4 regions of the Streptomyces sp. NPDC001315 genome follow, and region 3 is predicted to be linked to each of the others. Evidence: riboswitches for the same ligand, from Rfam matches in the RefSeq annotation. Region 3 holds a riboswitch; each other region holds the start of a gene.
What was found. A riboswitch is a leader RNA that binds a small molecule or an ion and turns the genes downstream of it on or off. The one in region 3 is predicted to bind cyclic di-AMP.

Region 1 (4,074 bases), on a different contig from region 3:
TCACGCACGGCGACTGGGTGCGGGTGCTGCCCGAGCCGTTCGACGGGACGTGGACGACGCAGCTGGAGCAGACGATCCGCGGCTGGGCGGGCTCCACCGTCCCCGATGTCCTCGCCTACGCCGCGATGTTCCTCGGCGACGCTCCGGCGGTCACGGCCGGGGCCGGACCGGCCCAGGGCAAGCAGGTGCTGGGCGAGGCCGGGTACGGCTACCTCGACCCGCAGGGTTACCGCTACGAGGGCGCCGACTTCCACGAGTACATGAACGTGGGCTGGACCTTCCCCGACGGGACCTACACCGGACCGTCCAGCAAGCAGGTCGGCAACCTCGACTGCTCGGGCTACACGCGGATGGTCTACGGCTACCACATGGGCGTGCCCCTGGCCGCCGGCGAGGACACCTCCGGGAACCGGATCCCGCGCAAGTCGCGCCACATCGTCGACTACGCACCCGGAGTGGTCATCGACCGCACCGACGGCACCAATCCGCCCGCGGCGGCGCTGCTCCAGCCCGGCGACCTGGTGCTGTTCAACGCCGACTCGGGCGACGACGACGCCGAAACGGACACCGTGACCGTCGACCACGTCGGCATCTACCTGGGCACGGACGCGGCCGGCAAGCGCCGTTTCGTCTCCAGCCGCAAGACGGTCAACGGGCCCACCATGTCCGACCTGGGCGGCGCGTCGCTGCTCGACGGCACGGGCACGTACGCCACGAAGCTGCACACCGTGCGCCGTATCTGAACCTGCCCCGAAGTCAGCCGACGTCCAGAGGAACCGGTGGGTGTGGATCCCGAAGTGCAGGAAGGACCGCACCTGCCGGAGTCCGTCGATCGGTCTGACGACGTCGTTGACGAAGTCCAGGAGGTCCTTCGGACCGGCCGCAACCCCGCCCGGCCTGGCGGAACCGGAGGACGCGCAGTCTCAACAGCTCCGGTGGCGGCCGCCCGGCCCGGAAGAGGCCACAGGGAAACGAAGGTCACAATTACGTATCGGACATTCCGCTCTTCAACCTTCACACGAGCCGCACAAATTAGCTAAGTTGGCGTCAGGCCGCTCGGATCCCTCCGGCGAATCCCGCCGGGCCGTGCAGCCTCCGCCGAGTCCGGTGAACCACTGCGGCCGCCGGAGCCGGGGACCCGACCGATCTTTGGGGTGAATCGGCCCAACTGCCCTGCGGGGCAAGGGCCGTAGGGCACGCCTTCCGGAACCTCCGCCCGAACCCGACAGCTAACTCGGTAGGCGGTGCACGGAAGGAGTACGTCGCCGATGGCGCCGGAACGCGACACGCGCCCCGAAGGTCTCGGCCTCCCCGGAACGGACGCGGTCAGCCGCGAGGAGATCCGGCAGCGGATCAACACGCTCTACGACCGCGCCGAGACCGACACGGGGAACTACAACGCCACCCGCGCGATGACAGCGGGGACACGCAGGCCCGCCGCATCGATGCGCGCCACGGAACGCAGGCAGGCCGACCCCGCCCTCGACACCGTCGCCCGGCAGTGGTTCGACGTGGCGCGCGCCAAGCTGGGCCCGACGGTCGCGGCGGCGCTGCCGGCCGACAGAACGCCCGCCCCTCCGGCCGCGGCCCGCCCCGCGCGCCCGACGGAACTCCCGGCCACGGTTCCGGCGCAGCGCCTCGAACTGGAGGCACCCGCCAAACGTGTCCCGGAGCTGACCGCCGGGCCCGTAGCCGCGCTGCCGGCCGCGCCGGAGAGCCGGCGAGACGCGCTCCCGGCTCTCTCGGCGCCCTACGCTCCTCCGGCTCTCCCGGCCGTGCTGCCCGCGTCCGCGCCCGTCACCACGTCGCGGCAGTCGGCGTTGAGGGCGACGAAGGAACAGATCCAGGAAAAGCTCACCGCGGCAAGGGAGTTGCTGCCCCGGCAGATTTCCCTGCGGGGCGCACCGCCCGCCGCGCTCGTGGCCGCGCCGACGGCCGAACCCCTCTGGCCGGCCCCCGAGCAGCAGGATCCTCCGCGCGGCGAGGGAATCGGCTGGCTCACGCAACCGGCGATCGGCCTCGACACCGGCCTCCCCGTCGGCTCCGGGTACACGAACGCACCCGTCGACAACGGCCAGTTCGGCGTCCCTCTCGAGAGCCCCCTCCTCGACACCGGTTACACAACCGGTCAGTTCAGCTTCACCGCCGACACGACTTACCCGAACAGCCGTGCTGACACCGGGCAGTTCAGCCTCCCGCTCGACGCCGGGTACGAGAACGCCTCTGTCGACACCGGCCAGTTCAGCGTCGTCTCCGTCCCCGTCGGCGTGCCGGAGGCGACGTACAGCGGCAAGGCCGCGAAGGCCCTCGACTTCGCCCGCGCCCAGATCGGCAGGCCGTGCCTGTGGGGGGCGACCGGACCGGAGTCGTACGACTGCTCCAGCCTGACCCAGGCCGCATGGAAGGCCGCCGGGGTCGCGCTCCCCCGCACGGCGATCGACCAGGCCCGCACGGTCGCGGCGATTCCGCTCACCGACCTCCAGCCGGGCGACCTCATCTTCTTCTACGGCGATGTCAGCCACGTCGGCGTCTGCACGGGCAACGGCACGATGATCCACGCCCCGGGCCCGGGCGCTCCCGTACGCGAGGAGTCGATCTTCTTCGCCGGGCAGACCGCGATCCACAGCGCGGCACGGCCCGCGTGAACTTCGGTTCCGCGACAAGGGACTTGGGTGAGCTGGTCACGGTCCCGGCCGGGCAGGTAACCCTGTCCGACCGGCGAACGCGGCGCAGCTGGACGGTCGAGCTCGCGCCCTACCGACTCGCTGCCGTACCGGTCACCCAGGCGTCGTACGCACGGGTGACCGGTCGGCGCCCGAGCACCGCGCAAGGGGACCGGCTGCCCGTCGAGGGCGTCTCCTGGTGGGACGCGGTCCGCTTCTGCAACGCCCTGTCCCTCCGCGACGGCTTCGCCCCCGCGTACCGCTTCGAGGACGGCAGAGACGACAGAGGGGACGGCGGCGAGGACTGCGGCGGGGATGACGGCGGGGACGTCGAATGGGACACGTCGGCGGACGGCTACCGGCTGCCGACCGAGGCGGAGTGGGAGCACGCCTGCCGCGCCGGTACGACGGGCCCCCGCTACGGCCCTCTCGACGAGATCGCCTGGCACCGGGGCAACTCGCGGGAGCGGATCCACGCGGTGGGCGGCAGACGGCCCAACCCGTGGGGGTTTTCGGACCTCCTCGGGAACGTCTGGGAGTGGTGCTGGGACGTCTACGACCCCGAGGTGTACGGCAGCTACCGGGTGCTGCGCGGCGGCGGCTGGTTCGACGAGCACTGGAGCTGCCGGGCCTCCGTGCGGCGGCGCAGCCACCCCACCTTCCGGGTCGACGACGTCGGATTCCGCGTCGCGCGTTCCCTGGCGCGGACGTGACGGTCAGGGTCGCGGGCGTGACGGTCAGGGATCGGACAGGTGCGTGCGAGAGCACATCCGGTAGCGGTTGATCGCCTTCTTCAGCTCGTCCAGCTCCGGTTCCGGCAGCGCGCCGTACTGAACGAACTCCAGAACATGCTCGGCGACCGTGCGCAGCTTGGTGTTCGTGCGCTGTGAGACGTCCCGCAGCACCCGCCAGGCCTCTTCGGGCGGGATCTGTCCCAGGGCGACCACGGCGCCTATGGCCTGGTCGATGACGGCGTGCGAGGCCACCGCCTGCCGGAGCTGCTCGTTCTCCTCCTCGAGCCGTTCGTTGTCCTGGGCGAGGTCGGTGACGGACTGCAGTCGCAACGGATCTCGCCGTGAGGTCGCGAAGAATGCCATGATCCCCCCTTGGTGAGCGAGCGGCCACGTTTACAGCTTCCCTCGGTCGGGCCCTTCACACGACCCGTACCGTCCGGTCGAGCCGTGTGCACGGCCGTCCGGGGGTGTCCGCGGTTGGCCTTCCGCCGTCGCCCGATGCATCGTGGAGCCATGATTTTCATCGCCGTACGCTTCACCGTCCGTCCCGAGCGTGCCGACGAGTGGCTGTCGCTGGTGGGTCCGTTCACCGAGGCCACTCGCGCGGAACCGGGCAATCTGTTCTTCGACTGGTCGCGCAGTGTCGACGACCCGAACAGGTTCACGCTGCTGGAGGC
Region 2 (4,074 bases), on a different contig from region 3:
GCTGGCGCTCGGCGGCGTCGTCTACGACTTCTGCACTCCCCGCGACTTCACCGCGATCCCCTTCTTCACGGCCGCCCCGCTCGTGGCGGCCCCGCTGTACTCCTTCGGCGGCACCGTCGTCACGGGGGCCGCCGCCTTCGTCTCCGCGTACGCCGTACACGCCAGGTTCGGGCTGAGCCCGGACGCGGCCACGGTCACCGAGGTCGTCACCGTGGCCACGGTCGCCGCCATGGCCGCGGTCATCAACCGCGTCGTGCGCCGCGGCGACCAGCGGCTCGCCAGCGCCCGCGAGATCGCCGAGGCCGCCCAACGCGCGGTGCTGCCAGAGCCCGCCGGGCGGATCGGCGGGTACGACATCGCGGCCTGCTACGAAGCGGCCCAGGCGGACGCCTTCATCGGCGGTGACCTGTACGCGGTGCAGGACAGCCCGCGCGGGGTGCGGCTCGTCGTCGGGGACGTACGGGGCAAGGGCATGGGCGCGGTGGCGGCCGTGGCCGTCGTCATCGGCGCCTTCCGGGAGGCCGCCGAGCAGGAGGCGACGCTGGAGGCGGTCGCGCAGCGGCTGGAGCGGGCGCTGGCACGCGAGGGCACGCGGCGCGAAGGGCTGGACGCCTTCGAGGGGTTCACCACCGTCGTACTCGCCGAGCTCCCGCGCGGCGACGGGGTCGTCCGGATCCTCAACCGCGGGCATCCGCCGCCGCTGCTGCTGCACGCGGACGGCACCGTGCACACGCTGTTCGCCCGCGAGCCGGCCCTGCCGCTCGGCATGGGCGAGCTGGGCACCTGGCCCGACCGCACGGACGAGGCTCGCTTCCCGAGCGGCGCCACCCTGCTCCTCCACACCGACGGCGTCTCCGAGGCCCGCGATGCCGACGGCCGCTTCTACGACCCCGAGGAGCGGCTCGCGGGCCGCCGCTTCCGCGATCCCGAGGCGCTGCTCGCCGCCCTCTCGGAGGACGTGCGCCGGCACTCCGCGGGCGGGATGACGGACGACATGGCGCTGCTCGCCGTACGACGGCCGTGACCGACCTTCGTGACTCAGGGTGATCGGACGACCCCCCTGCGCATGACATCTGAGTCACTATCAAAAGCTGTGTGTTTCCTGAGATGCCCCAACGGGGCCGTAAGTGGGGGGTAACTCGCCCGATTTCCACCGGTCATGGACTGTACGTCCAGCCCGAAAATGTTAATGATCAAGCGGAACGGCTTGGAATCCCGCCCCCGGGTCTATTAACGTTCGATAACGCAGCGCGGTCGTCCCAGCCGTCACAAGAGACGGCTCCGTGCGCACGCGCCGAATCCCGCAAGGGAACCGGGGAACCACCACCTTGGGGTGAATCGCGCGGACACCGCCCGTGGACAACGGGCGATATACGCGCGTAGGAGACCTTCCTGCTCCGAACCCGTCAGCTAACCCGGTAGGCGAGAAGGAAGGAAAGGAGCACGCCCACGTGGCGTCCAACCGGCCTGCCCCAGAAGCCCCGTTCGTGCCGAGTCAGCGCAGCACCGAGTCCTTCGGCTACGGCAGCTACCGCACCGACGAGGGCCCGTGGGAGGAGTGGAACCCCACCGAGGAGTCCCTCACTCCCGTACGCGGCCGGCATCGCGTCGCCAAGCAGCGCGGCGGACTCGCCCGCAGCTCCACCGTCCTGGGCGTCGGCGTCATAGCCGCCGTCGGCGCGGGCGGCATGGCCAGCGCCAACACCGGGAAGCCGCCGGTGTCCATCTCCATGCCCGACCTGCCCTCCGTCGGCTCCCTGCTGTCCGACGACTCCGGGGACTCCGTCAAGGGCTCCACGACCCCGCTCAGCGGCATCGGCGTGACCTCCGCCGACACCGCGCAGGGCACCACCGACGCCGGCGAGGCGCTGCGCAGCCGCATCATGGCCCAGGCCGAGCAGCAGCAGGACCAGGTCGAGACCAAGGCCGCCGCCGCCGAGGCCGCCGCGGCCGAGAAGGCGGCTGCCGACGCGGCCGCCAAGGCCGAGAAGGAGGCGGAGGCCAAGGCCGCCGCCGCCAAGAAGAAGGCGGAGGAGGAGGCCGCGAAGAAGGCCGAGGCCGAGCGCCTGGCCGAGCTGGCCAAGCAGTACACGCTGCCGACCTCCTCGTACACGCTCACCTCGACCTTCGGTGAGGCCGGCTCCATGTGGTCCTCCGGGTACCACACGGGCCTCGACTTCGCCGCGCCCACCGGCACGCTCATCAAGGCGATCCACAGCGGCACGATCACCGAGGCGGGCTGGGCCGGCTCCTACGGCTACCGCACGATCCTCACCCTCGACGACGGCACCGAGCTGTGGTTCTGCCACCAGTCGTCGATCAGCGTCAGCGTCGGACAGAAGGTCACCACGGGCGACGTCATCGGCCGCGTGGGCGCCACCGGCAACGTCACGGGACCGCACCTCCACCTCGAGGTCCACCCGGGCGGCAGCGCGGACGGGATCGACCCGATGGCCTGGCTGCGGGGCAAGGGGCTCACCCCCTGAGGTGGTCGCCTTCCTCTGATCTCCTGATCCGGCTGATCCTCTGATCCCCGGCAGTCCTGACGACACCCCCCCGACGTCAGGGCTGCCGGTCTCTGGCGGTTTCTGCCGGTTTCCGGATTTCCGGCTTTCCGGGTAATGCGGAATGTGGGCCTCTGGTACGGGTGTAGAAGTTGACCATGACTTCTCTTCGCAAGTTCGGCTCCTCCGACCTCGAGGTCTTCCCGCTCTCCCTCGGCGGCAACGTCTTCGGCTGGACCGCCGACGAGGCCCAGTCGTTCGCCGTGCTCGACGCCTACGCGGCCGCGGGCGGCAACTTCGTCGACACGGCCGACTCCTACTCCGCGTGGATCGACGGCAACAAGGGCGGCGAGTCCGAGACGATCATCGGCAAGTGGGTCAAGGCCCGCGGCAACCGCGCCGACGTCGTCATCGCCACCAAGGTCAGCCAGCACCCGGAGTTCCCCGGCCTGACCGCCGCGAACATCAAGGCCGCCGCCGACGCTTCCCTGCGCCGCCTCGGCACCGACCACATCGACCTCTACTACACCCACTTCGACAAGCCCGAGGTGCCGGTCGAGGAGATCATCGGCGCGCTCGACGAGCTGGTGAAGGCGGGCAAGGTGCGGCACATCGGCGCCTCCAACATCTCCCCCGAGCGGCTGCGGGAGTCCCTGGAGTTCTCCGACCGCGAGGGCCTGGCCCGATATGTGGCACTCCAGCCCCACTACAACCTGGTCTCGCGCGACACCTACGAGGGTGAGCTCCAGCATGTGGCCGCCCGCTCCGGTCTGGCGGCCGTCCCGTACTTCGCGCTCGCCTCCGGCTTCCTCACCGGCAAGTACCGTCCCGGTACGACGGTCGACAGCGCGCGGGCCGAGGGCGCCGCCAAGCACCTCGACACCGAGCGGGGCCAGAAGGTCCTCGGCGCGCTCGACGAGCTCGCCCGCACCCATGACGTTCCGGTCGCCACCGTCGCCCTGGCCTGGCTCGCGGCCCAGCCGACGGTGGTCGCCCCGATCGCCTCCGCCCGGACGGTGGAGCAGCTGCCGGCACTGGTGGGAGTCGCGGAGCTGGAGCTGACGGAGACGGAGGTCGCGCGCCTGACGGAGGCGTCGGCCTGACCTCCCCTGTAATCCCCGTAATCCCCGGGGGCTATGAGATCCCCGGGGGCTACGACCGATACGGGTTGTACGCGGGATACGGCGCCGCCGGATACCCGTACACCGGCCAGGCGGCCGGCGGAGGCACCGGCATCATCACCGGAACCGGCGGTGCCGTGGCCCGTGCCGCGTAGTCCAGCGCGGGCCGGGCGATCTCCCGGCGCCGCCACAGCTCGTGCAGCAGTTCGCGTTCCCGTGCGAGGAAGTCGGCGCCCGCCCGGCCCCGGCGCCCCCGGTGCCGCAGGAACGCCAGTGAGGTCGCGTACGCCTCGTACTCCGCGACCGCCCGCGCGGCCGGCTTCCCGAAGTGGTGCCCGGCGTACTCGCGGGCCAGCCGCCGGGCCCGCATCGAACCGAGCGCGAACGGCTCGGCCGGGGTCAGCCAGCCGGCGACGGCGTACGCGGGCAGTTCCTCGCGCACGGTCCGC
Region 3 (4,074 bases):
GCAGCACCATGCAGGCACGGATGACCAACCCCGCGTACGTCCTTCCGACCGCGATGAAGGGCATCGGCACCCTCTTCCAGGCGATCGGCGAGGCCGGCCTGGCGCAGGACCTGGCGGAGATCGTCGGGCTGCGCGCCAGCCAGATCAACGGCTGCAGTGCCTGTGTGCACGGGCACACGGTCAACCTGCGCAAGGCCGGCGCGAGTGAGGAGCGCATCGCCGCCGTCTCCGCTTGGCGGGAGGCGCCCTACTTCACCGACGCCGAGCGCGCCGCGCTGCGGCTGACGGAGAAGGTCACGCGGCTCGCCGACCGGTCCGAGGAGTCGGTGCCGGACGCACTGTGGGACGAGGTGGCAGACCACTTCGACGAGAAGGAGCTGTCCGCGCTGATCCTCACCATCTCGGTCACCAACATGTTCAACCGCATCAACACCACCATCAAGGAGCCCGCGGGCACCACTTGGGGCTGAAAACGGAGGTGAGTCGAGGGGGCGCGGTGTCCGTATTCTCTGATCATGGCCGCTCCCCTCGCATTCTCACTCATCGCCACCGACTTGGACGGAACGCTGCTCCGCGGCGACGACACCCTCTCCGAGAGGTCTCTCGCCGCGCTCGCGCGGGTGGCGGAGGCCGGTGCCCAGCACCTCGTGGTGACGGGACGCCCGGCTCCGAGAGTGCGGCCGCTGCTCGACGACCTCGGCTGCACGGGGCTCGCGGTGTGCGGGCAGGGCGCGCAGTTGTACGACGCCGGCGCGGACCGTCTGCTGTGGTCGGTCACCCTGGACCAGGAACTGGCCGAGACCGCGCTCGGCAAGATCGAGGCCGAGGTGGGGCAGGTGTACGCGGCCGTGGACCAGGACGGGGTCGACGGCCTCACGCTCATCGAACCCGGCTATCTGATGCCCCACCCGACCCTGCCCGCGGTACGGGTCGGGCGGCGCGAAGACCTGTGGGGCGAGCCCATCAGCAAGGTCCTGCTGCGCCATCCCGCCCTGACCGACGACGAGTTGGCCGTGACGGCCCGCTCCGTGGTGGGCTCGCTGGCGACGGTCACCATGTCGGGGCCGGGGACCGTCGAGCTCCAGCCGTGTGGCATCACCAAGGCGACCGGCCTGGCGCTGGCCGCCGAGCACCTCGGTCTGGGCGCCGAACGGGCCCTCGCCTTCGGCGACATGCCCAACGACATCCCCATGTTCGACTGGGCCGCCCATGGCGTGGCGATGGCCAACGCCCACCCGGAGCTCAAGGCCGTGGCCGACGAGATCACCCTGTCGAACGAGGACGACGGCATCGCCGTCGCCCTCGAGAGACTCTTCCCCTGACGGGACCGGTCAGTACGCGCCGAACACGTTGTCGATCGAGCCGTACCGCGCGGCGGCGTAGTTGCAGGCGGCCGTGATGTTCGCGACCGGGTCGTAGATGTTCCACGACGTGCCGGACACGTGGTACGCGTTGAAGGTCGGGTCGATGACCTGCAGCAGGCCCTTGGACGGGATTCCCTTCTTCGCGTTGGAGTCCCAGAGGTTGATGGCGGCCGGGTTGCCGGACGACTCGCGGATCACGTTGCGGTAGATGCCGTTGTAGGTCCCGGGGATGCCGTGCTGCGCCATGACGGCGAGGGACTCCCGGATCCAGCCGTCGAGGTTGTTGGTGTACGTCGTCGCGGCCGCCGGGGCGGCGGTCACGGACGTGCTGGTGGCCGCGGAGGCGCTGGTCGCTCCGAGGAGCGGAAGGGCGAGCACGGCCGCGCCGGTACCGGCGACGGCGAGGGTGCGGACGAGACGGGCGCGACGGTTCTGACCGGCAGCGGACATGTCTGAATTCCTCTCCGGCGCCTACGAGGTGAGCTGTCGGGTTCGGGCTGGGAGCTGCCCGGCCGCGCCGCCCTGCGGCGACACGACTTAACCCCTAGCCGTTCCGGTGCGATGCCCGGTCCGGCGGCTTACCTGGGTCCCCCGCTCCTGCCCTACGAGTGAGTTCGTTGATGGTGGTGACGGGCGGCGGCAGGATTAGGCGTCCACCCGACAGGCCGGGAACGTATGCGAGAGCACATGTCCGGAACAAGTGCCGGAATCACACCTCACCCCAGTTGACCTTGGTCTGAGGCATTTGGGGTGCTTGATCCTTTGCAGTCGCCAAGGGTCAAATCGCTTGCGGCGAAAGGGGAGCGGGGGGTTGGTGGGGGGTGTGACCATCTGTCGGCTCGCGTGACCCAACTCACTGTTTGCCAGCCCGTAGAGCATTTACCGCTAAGGGGAATTCATCTAGCAATCACGGCAAATCGGGCATGGGTGTTCGAGGGTCCCGTGCTCTCAGGGTGGCGGGGATTCTGGGAGTTCCAGGGAGGTTTGGGTCGACTCGGGTGGTTTTGGGTGGTTTCACGGATTCCGGGGAATCCGCTTCTCCCACGTCCGGTGGAACACCACCTCGCCACCCTCCGTGCAGATCACCTCGTCGGTGGTGACGAAGTCCGCCGCCTCGCAGCCGATCTCCGAGCGGGTCCGGACCGTCGTGTCCCACGCCAGGTCGGGGCGGTGCAGGCGGATGAACCAGTCGGAGCGGGTGCGGGCGGAGAGGGGGTCCCTCTCCTGGATCGTGTACGTCTCCAGCGCCTCCTCGGTGAACTCCAGCCCGTCGGGATACACGCGCGTGCCGCCGTAGCGCGGGTCGACCTCCAGCCGCCACTCGCCCTTCGCCACGTCGCGTACGGCCAGGCGTGCGGGGCGTGGTTCTTCGAGGGTGGCGGGGAAGTTCACTCCCAGGGGGTCGGCCTGCTCGGGCTCCTCGAAGGAGATGTCCGCCGACTGCCGTGTGCGCACGGGCAGTTCGAGGACGCTGCCCGCCGGATCCAGGGTGAGGCCTGCCGCGGAACCGGGCTCGGGCCAGATCCACGGCCAGTACGCCGAGGAGACGGCGAGGCGGATGCGGTGGCCGGGCGGGAAGGCATGGCCGATCCCGGTCAGCTCGAAGGTCACGTCCTCTGCGGCGCCCGGGGACCACGGCACGGACCGGTCCCGGCCCAGCCGCGCCGACAGATTCAGTACGCCGCGCGTGACCAGGGTCGACGAGCCGTCGGGCGCCACGTCGCACACCCGGGCGATGACCTGGCCGCGCGGCGCGTCGGAGGTCAGCCGCAGCCGCACCCGGGGCCGTCCCAGCACCCAGGTCTCCTCGGCCACCGCGAACTCGAAGCACACCGAGCGCCCGTCCTCCTCGCGCTGGTCGGGCGGGAGGTCGGCGTCGTCGCCGAAGGGGAGGAAACGGCCCGCGTCGACTCCGGTGTGCATCGGGGACCGTACGAGCACGGGAGCGCCCCCGAGCTGGTACGTGACCGTCGTCACGTAGGGGGAGGGCCAGGCCGGCTCGCCGACCCAGCGGCCCGGCAGCGTCTCGTACGCCGTGGCCGGAGGGTGGGAGTCACTGACGTAGGCGCGCAGGAGCGGTACGTCGAGGGCGCCCGTCTCCCGTCCCTTCAGCCAGTGGTCCCACCAGCGCAGCGTCTCCTGGAGGAAGCCGATCGCCGGGCCGGGCGGCAGACCGCGGTCGGGGTACTGGTGCGACCAGGGGCCGATCAGGCCGCGTACCCGGTCGGCGGGGAGGTGTTCGACCAGGCGCAGGACGGTGTCGCGGTACGGGTCGTGCCAGCCGCCGACGGCCAGGACGGCGGCGCCGATCGCGCCGTAGTCCTCGCAGACGCTGCGCTGCCTCCAGTAGTCGTCCCGCGTCCGGTGGGCGAGCCAGGTGTGGATGAAGGGCTGTACCTCCTCCAGCCGTCCGAGCCACATGTCCCGCCAGGCCTCACCGACGTACTGCGGGTCGGGCGGGCGGGCGACGAAGGCGAGCATCGTGGCCGCCCAGGCGTGCATGTCGACGGCGAGGACGGAACCTCCCCGGTAGTGCACGTCGTTGTCGTAGTGGTCGTCCGTGGAGCAGACCGTGACGACCGCCTTGAGCGGCTCGGGCGCGAGGGCCGCGATGTGGAGGGAGTCGAAGCCACCCCAGGAGATGCCGAACACGCCCACCTTGCCGTCGCACCAGGGCTGCGCCGCCAGCCAGTTCACCACCTCGGCCCCG
Region 4 (4,074 bases), on a different contig from region 3:
TTGGTGACGAACAGGTCGTCGCCGACGAGCTGGACCTTGTCGCCGAGCTTGTCGGTGATGACCTTCCAGCCGGCCCAGTCGTCCTCGAACAGCGGGTCCTCGATGGAGACGAGCGGGTAGGCCGCCACGAGCTCCTCGTAGTACTCCGTCATCTCGGCGGCGGAGCGGTCCTTGCCCTCGAACTGGTACTTGCCGTCCTTGTAGAACTCGGACGCGGCGACGTCCAGCGCGAGCGCGATCTGCTCACCGGGGACGTAGCCGGCCTGCTTGATGGCCTCGAGGATGAGGTCGAGCGCGGCGCGGTTGGAGTCCAGGTTCGGGGCGAAGCCGCCCTCGTCGCCGAGGCCGGTGGACAGGCCCTTGGACTTCAGGACGGACTTGAGGGTGTGGTAGACCTCGGTGCCCCAGCGCAGGGCCTCGGAGAAGGACTCCGCGCCGATCGGGGCGATCATGAACTCCTGGATGTCCACGTTGGAGTCGGCGTGCGAGCCGCCGTTCAGGATGTTCATCATCGGCACCGGCAGCAGGTGCGCGTTCGGGCCGCCCAGGTAACGGAACAGGGGCAGGTCGCTGGCCTCGGAGGCGGCGTGCGCGACGGCGAGGGAGACGCCGAGGATGGCGTTGGCGCCGAGCGAGCCCTTGTTGTCGGTGGCGTCCAGGTCGAACATCGCCTGGTCGATCAGGCGCTGCTCGGTGGCGTCGTAGCCGACCAGCTCCGGGCCGATCTGCTCGATGACGGCGAGGACGGCCTTCTCGACACCCTTGCCCTGGTAGCGGTTGGGGTCACCGTCGCGGAGCTCGATGGCCTCGAAGGCACCGGTGGAGGCGCCGGACGGGACGGCGGCACGACCCGTGCTGCCGTCGTCGAGGCCGACCTCGACCTCGACCGTGGGGTTGCCTCGGGAGTCCAGGATTTCCCGGGCTACGACGACGTCGATGGACGGCACGAGCATCTCCTTCTGGGATGTGACGCGGGTACGCGGGCCTGTGGTGGCCCCGCGAGACTGAGCCTAACCGGCTCCGGGCGATCAGCCAGCCGTTGACCGCCCCATGGACGGAACCGAGAGTAAATTGTTTCCGAACGGAACAAAGCCGGTTCGCGAAAAGAGCCGGATCGCAAAAAAGGCCCCGCTCCGGCGCGTACGGGGGAACACGCACCGGAGCGGGGAGCCCGTGGGGACGGGGGTGGCCCGCACGAGGCCTTCACTGCGGAAGGCACGGATGTGAGGCCGCTGTGGTTCAGCTACGAGCCGGGTGTCACTTCAGGTGCAGCTGCTGGCCCGGGTAGATGAAGTCGGCGTCGTCGACGATGTCCTTGTTCAGCTTGAACAGCTGCTGCCAGCCACCCTTGACGTCGTGCTTCTCGGCGATGGAGCTGAGGGTGTCGCCCTTGACGACCTTGTACTCGCCGTCGCCCTTCTTGACCTTCTCGCCGGTCGGGGTGGTGACGGTCTTCGTGGCGGCCGGGCGCTCGGTGGAGCGGGAGGCGGCCTGCGTGTCGGTCGAGCGGGTGGTGGTGCTCGGCGTGGCGGCGGCACCGTTGTAGGCGGCGTTGGACAGGCCCGTGCCGCAGGTCGGCCAGGCGCCCTTGCCCTGCGCGGCGAGGACCTTCTCGGCGACCGTGATCTGCTGGGCCTTGGAGGCCTTGTCGGCGGTGGCGGCGTACTGCGTGCCACCGTACGCGGCCCAGGTGGAGGCGGAGAACTGCAGGCCGCCGTAGAAGCCGTTGCCGGTGTTGATGGACCAGTTGCCGCCGGACTCGCACTGGGCGACGGTGTCCCACTCGGAGGCGGTGGCGGCGGAGGCGTTGCCGGCCGCCATCAGCGGGGCGGCGATGGCGACGCCGGTGACACCGGCGAGCGCGGCGACGCGGGTGGCCTTGAACGGACGACGGTGCTTGCCCTTGCTGGAAAACAGCATGGTTGGATCCCCTCACCGACGCCTGCGAGGTGAGCTGTCGGGTTCGGGCCGGTTGAGTTGCCCGGCCGCGTCCCTCACGGGACACGGCTTCACCCCAAGCCGGAACCAGCCTCAACTGCTGGGCCCGGCACTTACCTTGGGTCCCCCGCTCCTGCCTACGGCGCTTGACGCGACGACTGTTCCCGTGCGGCCGCTGGCAGGATTCGGCGTTGCGGCAGCCGGGGCTCGCAATGGCGAGCGGTCCTGACCGTAGGCAGGCGATCCGCCGTTTTTCAAAGACGATCAGGGCTTCTGAGACTCATCCCACACTTTCACCAAACCGGACATTTAACGGCGAACCGGGACGCCAACTCCCGCCGCCTTTCGCCCGTTTAGGCACCGACTTCCAGGGTCTGACCGGGGACGATGCGGCTCGGATCGGTACCGATCGTCTCTTTGTTCTCCTCGTAGAGCCCGCGCCATCCGCCGTCGAGGCCAAGGGAGTCGGCGATGGACACGAGACTGTCCCCGACACGGACGACGTACGAGCCGTCGGCGGCGTCGGCGGACGAGGCGTGCCGGCCTGCGGAGGAGGCGGTGCCGCCGGTGTCGGCCACTCCCTCGTCGGCACTGCCGCCGCGGTGACGGCCGGTACCGAGCGCGCCGGTGTCGACGAGGCTCGAAGAGCCGACGTATTGCTCGGAGTTGTCCGAGTCGTCACCCTTCGCCCCGTCGGCGGACGCGCTGTCCCCACCCCGTGAATCGCTCGCACCGGAACCCGAGTCCGAGCCGGAACCGGAGGATGTGTCTGATTTGGCGGAGTTGCCCGTGGTGTCCGCAGAAGTATGGGAAGAGGACGCTTCATCGGAGGGCCGGGCGGACGAGTCGGCGGAAGCCTCACCGGAGGACTCTTCGGGTGAGTCGGACAAGCCGTGCGAGTCGGATGATGCGGAGGAGTTGGAGGAGTTGGACTTTCCGTGCGAGGAGCCGTCCGCCACGCCCGTGTCGACGTTCGCCGACGCGGAGTCCTGGGAGAGCCCCGAGAGCAGTCCGCACGTGGACCAGACTTCGACCCCCTGGTCGGCGAGGATCTTCTCGGCGACGGCTATCTGCTGGGAGCGGCTGGCCAGGTCGGCTCTGGAGGCGTAGTCGAGACCGCCGTACTTCTCCCAGTCCGCCTGGCTCAGGTGGAGGCCGCCGTAGTACCCGTTACCGGTGTTGGCGCTCCATGAGCCGCCGGTCTCGCACTCGGCCACGTGGTCCCACGTGGTGCCCTCGGCCGCGCTCGCGCCACCGGCGCCGAGGAGCGGGATGGCGATGGCGGAGCCGGCCACTCCGGCCGCGACGAGGAGAGCCGGAGCCTGACGGGGGCGACGGTGACGACCGTTCCCGGAGAGCATACGGAGACCTTTCGCGCGACAGCGGTGACCGGCACGGCGGGTGTTGCTGGGCGCCGTGCTGATGGGTGAACGTATAGGCAGACGATCACTTGTCACAAGTTAATGCCGCGCGGATCACGTGAAGATCACAGAGTTGAGCGCATGTCACGTTTTGCACGGTGACCGGGACTCCACACCGACCAGCCTCCAGCCGGTTCATCGGCTCCGACGGGATCCACGCGTGATCTGAAGTAACGGAGCCCTTGCCTCGTGCTCAACCGGCGTGCCTCCGCCGGCGGCGTTCAGATGGCTCACCAGGACCGGCCAGAAGCCCTTCTTGAACCAGGTGTTCTGCCTGTCCTTGGCAAGTGCCCACGGGCCGTACCGTTCAGGGAGCTCATCCCACAGGCATCCCGTACGCAGCAGATGCAGGACGCCGTTCACCTGAGTCCGGACGTCCACAGCGCCGCGCGCGAACTGGCGCCGCTGGAAGAAGTCCGTCATCAATTGCTCAACAGCAGGCCACGCCGACTCGGGCACCTCCGCAGGAACCAGCGTCCCTGTCCGCTCGTGCCACTCCGTCACCTTGCACTTGACTCCCGATCGCTTCCGCACCTCTCCGAGTGGCTTCACCTTGATGTCCAGAAGAACGGCTCCCGCTACGGTCGTGTCGTGGACATCCCGAACACTGCCCCCGAACTCTTCACCTGGGAGTTCGCCACCGACCCGTACCCGGCCTATGCCTGGCTGCGGGAGCACGCCCCCGTCCATCGGACAAGGCTTCCCAGTGGAGTCG

Region 1: linked by a shared signal. The riboswitch ahead of ACFY16_RS29785 (C40 family peptidase) and the one ahead of ACFY16_RS40255 (transglycosylase SLT domain-containing protein) in region 3 are both predicted to bind cyclic di-AMP.
Region 2: linked by a shared signal. The riboswitch ahead of ACFY16_RS10480 (M23 family metallopeptidase) and the one ahead of ACFY16_RS40255 (transglycosylase SLT domain-containing protein) in region 3 are both predicted to bind cyclic di-AMP.
Region 4: linked by a shared signal. The riboswitch ahead of ACFY16_RS22685 (transglycosylase family protein) and the one ahead of ACFY16_RS40255 (transglycosylase SLT domain-containing protein) in region 3 are both predicted to bind cyclic di-AMP.

What each region holds. Positions count from the first base shown of each region.
Region 1 covers NZ_JBIAWZ010000013.1:173,705-177,778, reverse strand. The annotation lists gene ACFY16_RS29795 (NlpC/P60 family protein) at 1-743, shown strand, start outside; partial or broken gene ACFY16_RS29790 (AsnC family transcriptional regulator) at 768-887, opposite strand; cyclic di-AMP (ydaO/yuaA leader) riboswitch at 1,087-1,260, shown strand; gene ACFY16_RS29785 (C40 family peptidase) at 1,269-2,645, shown strand; gene ACFY16_RS29780 (formylglycine-generating enzyme family protein) at 2,678-3,376, shown strand; gene ACFY16_RS29775 (ANTAR domain-containing protein) at 3,401-3,760, opposite strand; gene ACFY16_RS29770 (putative quinol monooxygenase) at 3,911-4,074, shown strand, end outside.
Region 2 covers NZ_JBIAWZ010000003.1:17,034-21,107, reverse strand. The annotation lists gene ACFY16_RS10485 (PP2C family protein-serine/threonine phosphatase) at 1-1,024, shown strand, start outside; cyclic di-AMP (ydaO/yuaA leader) riboswitch at 1,283-1,440, shown strand; gene ACFY16_RS10480 (M23 family metallopeptidase) at 1,452-2,486, shown strand; gene ACFY16_RS10475 (aldo/keto reductase) at 2,663-3,607, shown strand; gene ACFY16_RS10470 (PrsW family intramembrane metalloprotease) at 3,657-4,074, opposite strand, start outside.
Region 3 covers NZ_JBIAWZ010000031.1:63,380-67,453, forward strand. The annotation lists gene ACFY16_RS40245 (carboxymuconolactone decarboxylase family protein) at 9-470, shown strand; gene ACFY16_RS40250 (HAD family hydrolase) at 516-1,322, shown strand; gene ACFY16_RS40255 (transglycosylase SLT domain-containing protein) at 1,332-1,814, opposite strand; cyclic di-AMP (ydaO/yuaA leader) riboswitch at 1,820-1,994, opposite strand; gene ACFY16_RS40260 (CocE/NonD family hydrolase) at 2,379-4,074, opposite strand, start outside.
Region 4 covers NZ_JBIAWZ010000008.1:6,062-10,135, forward strand. The annotation lists gene eno (phosphopyruvate hydratase) at 1-953, opposite strand, end outside; gene ACFY16_RS22685 (transglycosylase family protein) at 1,258-1,920, opposite strand; cyclic di-AMP (ydaO/yuaA leader) riboswitch at 1,925-2,093, opposite strand; gene ACFY16_RS22690 (transglycosylase family protein) at 2,292-3,299, opposite strand; gene ACFY16_RS22695 (transposase) at 3,495-4,049, opposite strand; gene ACFY16_RS22700 (cytochrome P450) at 3,951-4,074, shown strand, end outside.